Stratiformator vulcanicus: one gene and its partner. The protein of the gene in region 1 interacts with the protein of each later gene in a pairwise test. Links are inferred from orthologs where the notes say so. Each region holds a gene or a part of one and is shown on either strand. Other genes may lie near its edges. The genes, in order: def and rplV.

What was found.
Region 2: the proteins of def (region 1) and rplV interact in binary tests that used the Escherichia coli proteins (3 or more experiments, as listed by UniProt). The link is inferred for Stratiformator vulcanicus from one-to-one orthologs.

Annotation. Positions count from the first base shown.
Region 1 is NZ_CP036268.1:1,633,398-1,636,435, reverse strand. What follows is about bases 129-2,843. They hold def (peptide deformylase), read right to left. Parts: upstream 1,927-2,843; coding sequence 1,330-1,926; downstream 129-1,329. Other genes in these bases: Pan189_RS06280 (hypothetical protein), read right to left, coding at 2,065-2,478; fmt (methionyl-tRNA formyltransferase), read right to left, coding at 287-1,231. Also shown: Pan189_RS06275 (sugar nucleotide-binding protein), read left to right, coding at 2,938-3,038. UniProt on the Escherichia coli protein: Removes the formyl group from the N-terminal Met of newly synthesized proteins. Requires at least a dipeptide for an efficient rate of reaction. N-terminal L-methionine is a prerequisite for activity but the enzyme has broad specificity at other positions.
Region 2 is NZ_CP036268.1:2,331,925-2,335,223, forward strand. Bases 324-3,299 are described here. They hold rplV (50S ribosomal protein L22), read right to left. Parts: upstream 1,995-3,299; coding sequence 1,653-1,994; downstream 324-1,652. Other genes in these bases: rpmC (50S ribosomal protein L29), read right to left, coding at 324-444; rplP (50S ribosomal protein L16), read right to left, coding at 510-929; rpsC (30S ribosomal protein S3), read right to left, coding at 868-1,569; rpsS (30S ribosomal protein S19), read right to left, coding at 2,058-2,327; rplB (50S ribosomal protein L2), read right to left, coding at 2,384-3,241. Outside these bases: rpsQ (30S ribosomal protein S17), read right to left, coding at 1-154; more of rpmC, read right to left, coding at 223-323. UniProt on the Escherichia coli protein: This protein binds specifically to 23S rRNA; its binding is stimulated by other ribosomal proteins, e.g. uL4, bL17, and bL20. It is important during the early stages of 50S assembly.

The DNA of each region.
Region 1 (3,038 bases):
TGATGCTCTTTGGGCAAGGCTTAAGAGCTAACAACGATGACGTTTCGCGAGCGCCTCACCGCCCCCTCATCCGCCTTCGGCACCTTCTCCCCAGAGGAGAAGGCCCGCTGTTGCTGCCGCAGGCACAAAGGCACGAAGTGCCCTCATCCGCCTTCGGCACCTTCTCCCGAGTGGAGAAGGCCCGTCATCGTTGCCGCAGAATAGAATGATTTAACAAGCCGCGCACGTAGTAAGCGGATCACTCACACGGTCCGCTTACTTCGTGCGCGGCTTGTGATGATTTCAATCACAAAAACGTGGCCTGGCTCAGGCTTCGGCCGCGAGTAAATTCTGTTGCCGTCATTTCTCGCTTGCCGGCGGGCTTAAGCTTTTCGACACGGACCTCCGTTTCGCGACCGCAGGCGACGAATAGTTCGCCGTCGTCGCTGATTCGCATCGCACCGGGCAATGCCTCGTGTGTCGTGAAGTCGAGTGGCTCGACCGCCGTCATCACGATCCGCTCGGGTTCGCGATCGTCGATTCGCAAGAATGTAAACGGCCCCGGCCAAGGCTGCATCGCCCGGATGTGGCAATCGACCTCGGCCGCCGACTTCGACCAGTCAATCTGCCCCTGTTCTTTGCGAAGCGAGCGGGCGAACGTCACCTCCGCCTCATTTTGAGGTTCCGGCGTCAGCGTGCCCTGGGCGATGCCGTCAATGACCTCAAGTGTGAGTGGAGCAGCAAGGTCAGCCAGCCGATCGAACAGGTCGCCGGTCGTTTCGTGCGGACCGATCGGGGTGGTCACCTTCGCCAGCATGTCGCCGGCGTCGAGCTTCTTGACGACCTGAAAAATCGTGATGCCGGTCTGCGTTTCGCCAGACCAAATCGCGTAGTGAATCGGCGCGGCCCCTCGATATTTCGGCAGCAGTGAAGCATGAAGATTGATCGTCCCACGCGGCGGAAGGTCAAGAAACGGCTGCTTGAGCAACTGCCCGTAAGAGGCCGTGATAAACAACTCGGCCTTCAGTTCCCGAAGCTCATTCAGCGAGTCATCGTCGTTGACGTTCGCCGGCTGCAGCAAAGTAAGACCGGCCTCGTTGGCCGCTTCTTTGATCGGATTGACGTGCCGATGATGTCCTCGACCGGTCTTATCGGGCTGCGTGACGACCGCGACGACCTCATGCTCGCAGCGAATCAGCGCATGGAGAGTCGGCAATCCGAACGAGCCGCTGCCGAAGAAAATGATGCGCATGGAGCGGTGAGTGGTGAGAAGTTATTGGTGAGCGAAAGAGGATTTTTTCCGGTTCTCTGCGCTCATCGCCAAGTCGTATTCATCGGGCACAACACGCCCTACACCGTCGGGAGTGCGTGCTTACCGTCGGCCATCGCTTGGATCTCGGCGAGCAATTCCTCATCCGAGGGCAGTTCGCCGCTCGTTTGTGCTTCGCGAAACACGGTTTCCATCGCGGCGAGTTGTTCCGTGATCTCCGACCGATCGTCGTCGGTCATCCGGTCGGGAAAGATCACGCCGTCAATGTGATCGTATTCGTGCTGCACGACCCGGGCGTGAAGCTCCTCGAGGTCGAGCCGGAACGAGCGACCTTTCAAATCGAACGCTTCCACGGAGATCCGCTCAGCCCGGCGAACGTCGCCGTAAATGCTCGGCAGACTCAGGCAACCTTCTTCGGCCGCCTCGGAACCGTTCCGCTTGAGAATTTGCGGATTGATGAAAACGAACTCCTGGTCCCCCACATCCCGATCGCCGGTGGGGTTGATGATGAACAGCCGCAACGGCAATCCGACCTGATTGGCGGCCAAGCCGATGCCGTTGGCTTCATACATCAAGTCGAACATCCGCCGGACGATGGCACGCAGCCCGGCGTTGATCTCACGCACGGGGACCGATTCAAAACGTAGAGCGGGATGGGGAAAGCGGACAATTTGCATGGTGGCGGCATCGTGACATTCGATTATCGATGCCCCGATTATACCCGGCCCCACCGTTGAGCCGCGACCGAAAGGACGCATTCAACAATGAGCCCGTGTTGAACCCTATTCCCGTCGGTTGCGGCTCATCAACTTCACTTAGTAAGTCGGCAGCGGATTCATGCGAATGCCGGGGGCGGCTTGCGTGAACTGCGGGCCGGTCTGGAAACCACCTGCCTGCATGATGACCGGGCCGGACGTCGGCTGAGCCGAGGTCGTGGCAATGGGTCCGGTCGAAGCTGAGACCGGTGTGTAAGCCGGAGCGGCCGAGGCGAATTGGGCGTTGGCGTTCGTCGGGATGACGGAGGCTTGGGAAATCCCGTAGCCAGGAGCAGCGGCACCAATGCCGCAGTTGCCGTTGGGGCAACCACCCGGTGCGACGACACCCGGCGTCGGGCCGTAGTATGCTCCGCCGCCACACGGGCCGCATCCGCCACCGCCGCTGAGGCAGCAGCATCCGGTCGAAATAGCACTGACGGCAAGGCCGAGCATGGCAAGTGCGAGACGTTTCATGACTGAAATCCTTTTCGGTCCGCGGGAGAGATGCGAGTCGTTCGAACGAGTGTCCGATTGGGTCGGGTTTCGGCAGACGTTTGCAACGGGCGTTGCAGTGGGAGTGATCGACTGCCGACGTGGACCAGACTGTAAGAGCCGACTCGCAGAACGGTCAACACGGGCCAAAACAGTTCTTTTTCGGTTTGTACAATTTACTTTCAAGATTCACAGCATTTCGGCCGAAGGGCGGGCGAGAGTCAGGAGTCGAGAGTCAGGAGTCAGAAGCGAGAAGTGAGAAGCGAGAAGCGGAATGAATGCGGCACCCATCACCTCTCACCCATCACCTCTCACCTAAACGCCTCTCACAAATTGGCCTTGGCTTCGGCATCGTTGGCCTCCTATAGTCGCCGCCCCGGTGCGAACCGCCGGGACGCAGCAGATTGGACTGACCCGCAGGACGCGAGCACGGAGGCTGGCGTGGACGATATTTTGGTACTGGGCAGCGAATTCACAACCGGCGCGAATCTCGCCGCCGGACTGGCCGATCAAACTCGAGTTTCTGCCCGCCCGCTCGTTGT
Region 2 (3,299 bases), 700 kb from region 1 along the record:
TTTGCGAATCGTTGTTTTCATCGTGGACGTGACAGACGGTGCGACCTTTGACGATCTTTCCGTATTTCGGGTGACGAAAGCGACGTTCGACCTCGACCCGGCGGGTCTTCAGGTTCTTATCGCTTTTGACAATGCCTCGGAGTGTTCGCCTCATCGCCGCAGATCCCGTCGATTTTTTATCGTTATTCGCTGTGTTAATTCGCTGAGAAAAACCTGCGTGACCTAAGCTTCGGTCGCCGACAGCTCACGTTCGCGTTGAATTGTCAGAATCCGAGCAATTTCCCGCCTGAGCTTCTTCAGGTTCGACGGCGCGTCGATCTTCTCGGTCGCCGCCTGAAACCGAAGCCGAAACAGCTCCTGACGAGTCTGTGTCAGTTCCGTTTCCAACTGGTCGTCGCTCATTTCGCGGAGCTGACTCGATTTAGTTTGCTTCGCGTCTGCCATCGCTGAGTCATTTTCCGAAGGAACGAAATCCGATGCCCGAAACCCGGACGATCGGGTCGCGTAAATTAAATCACCGGTCGTCGTTCGACGAGCCGGACCTTAATTGGGAGCTTGTAAGAGACGCGGGCGAAACAATCTCGCGCCGCTTCCTTACTGACACCCAACACTTCAAACATCACGGTGCCCGGTTTGACGACCGCCACCCAATGGTCTGGATCGCCTTTACCCTTACCCATTCGAGTTTCGAGCGGGCGGGCGGTGACCGGCTTGTGCGGGAAGATGCGGATATACAACTTCCCTTCGCCGCGAATGTACTGATTGATCGCGATCCGTCCCGCTTCGATCGTTCGAGCGGTTACGTATCCGGGTTCGAGAGCCTGCAGGCCGAAGTCGCCGTAGGCGACCGTGTTCCCGCGGTTCGCGTTACCTTTTATACGACCTCTTTGATGCTTGCGGTGCTTTACCCGCCTGGGCATCAGAGCCATCGGTATTCTCCTCGTCTGCGTAGTCGCCCAAATCGATCCACACCTTCACCCCGATGACGCCCTGCGCGGTTTTTGCTTCCGCCAGGGCGTAATCGACGTGACGACGCAGAGTCGACAGGGGGACCGACCCCCGGGACGCCTTTTCGTTTCGGGACATTTCGGCACCGCCGAGACGCCCGGACAATTCCACTTTCACGCCGTGAACGCCCGATTCCATCACTTGGTCGAGCGACCGCTTGAGCGCGCGGCGGAAGCTGCCTCGCTTCTGCAATTGCTGGGCGATGTCTTCGGCCACCAAAACCGCACTCTTGCTGGCGTTGGGCAGTTCAATGATTTTGACGTCCATCCGTCGACCGGTCAGGTCTTCGAGCTCGGCTTTGAGCCGATCAATGTTCTGACCTTTCTGGCCGATCAAAATTCCCGGACGAGCCGAGTGCAGAAAGACGACAACCGAATCGCGCGTCCGCTCGATCACGATTCGAGAGATCGCGGCGTTCTGGTTTTTTGACTTAATGTAATCCCGAAGCTTCTTGTCTTCGACAAGAAGATCGCCGAACTCCTTCTTGGAGGCGAACCACTTACTGCGATGAGGTTCGGTAATTCCAATGCGGAATCCGGTCGGGTTTGTCTTCTGACCCATTGTTGACCTTAGTTGGTTGACCTTAGTCGTCAGAGTTCGTGTGTAGTCGTGAATAATTGCTTCGAATGGTTCGCCGCGGCGAACTACACGTCCGGTGTTTCCAAAGCAACGTGAATGTGAGCCGATCGCTTTTTAATGAATCTCGCTGCACCTCTGGCGGCCGGACGCAGCCGCTTGTAGGCAGGCCCGCCGTCAACGCGTGCTTCGACCACTTCCAAAGCTTCCGGGTTTCGAATATCTCGGTCGTCCGCATTCGCGATCGCGCTTTTTAAGACTTCTCTTAAGAAACGTGCCCCGCGATTGTGGACATATTTTAACGCATCCATCGCTTCCCCGGCTTCCATACCGCGGATCAAGTCCGCGAACGGCCGCACTTTGCGGGCGGAAATGCGTGCGTATTTGTGACAGGCTTTGACGTTCGCCATGGCTTAATATTCCGGCCGATTTATCCTGACAAAGAAGCGGTGCGCCTCAAGGATCGGATCGGTTTAACGTTTCCCTTTGGCCCCGTGTCCGCGGAACGTTCGCGACGGCGCAAATTCGCCGAGCTTATGTCCCACCATTTCTTCAGTGATATAGACGCTGACGTGCTGCCGCCCGTTGTGCACGAGAAACGTGTGCCCGACAAAGTCGGGTGAGATCGTGCTCGACCGCGCCCAAGTCTTGATCGGAATTTTCGTGCCGTCATCGTTCTGCTGTGCGACTTTGTCGTACAGCTTCGGATCGATGAACGGACCTTTTTTGAGTGAACGCCCCATCTGGCTCTCTCAATGACGGCAGCGAATTTCAACGCTGCCAAAATAACGTGGTGAACTCAAACTTTCAGTTGGCCGTAGCGCCGTGAACGCCGGCGACGCACGATCGCTTTCGACGAATTCTTTCTGCGTTTTCGCGTCTGCCCGCCCTTGGCCAACTTGCCGGTCGGGCTGCAGGGGTGACGACCGCCCGCATTGCGGCCTTCGCCACCACCCATCGGGTGAGCGACCGGATTCATGGCAGTTCCACGAACTTTCGGGCGACGACCCATCCAACGGCGTCGACCGGCCTTTCCAAGGCTGATCGCGCTATGTTCGCTGAATCCAACAGCACCGATTGTGGCTCGGCAGTGACTCGGGAATCGCCGAACTTCGCCGGACGGTAACGTGATCTGGGCCCATTTCCCGTCGCGGGCATTCAAGACCGCTTCGGTTCCGGCACTGCGGCATAACTGACCGCCCTTGCCGGGACGCAGCTCGACATTATGGATCGTAGTTCCGGGCGGGATGTGCGAGAGCGGAAGACAATTGCCGACCTCGGGATCCGATTCCGGGCCGTTCATGACTTTCATGCCGGCAGTCAGCCCCGCCGGGGCGATGATGTATGACTTCTCGCCATCTTCATATTGGATCAGAGCGATCCGTGACGTCCGGTTCGGATCATATTCGATGAACAGAACCTCAGCCGGCACGCCGTCTTTAATTCGACGAAAATCGATGATGCGATAAAGCTTCTTATGACCGCCACCACGATGCCGGACAGTAATCTTGCCCTGGTGGTTGCGACCGGAATGTTTCTTCAAGCGGACCGTCAGCGACTTCTCCGGCCGCTTCTTGCGGTCGGTGATTTCGGCGAAGTCTGCGACGGTCCCGGCTCGGCGGCCGGGGCTTGTCGGTTTGTAAGCTCGTATTCCCATGATTCTTAGCTTTCAGCGATCGGCTGTCAGCGATCAGATTCGTTTTCGTTGCCGTCGC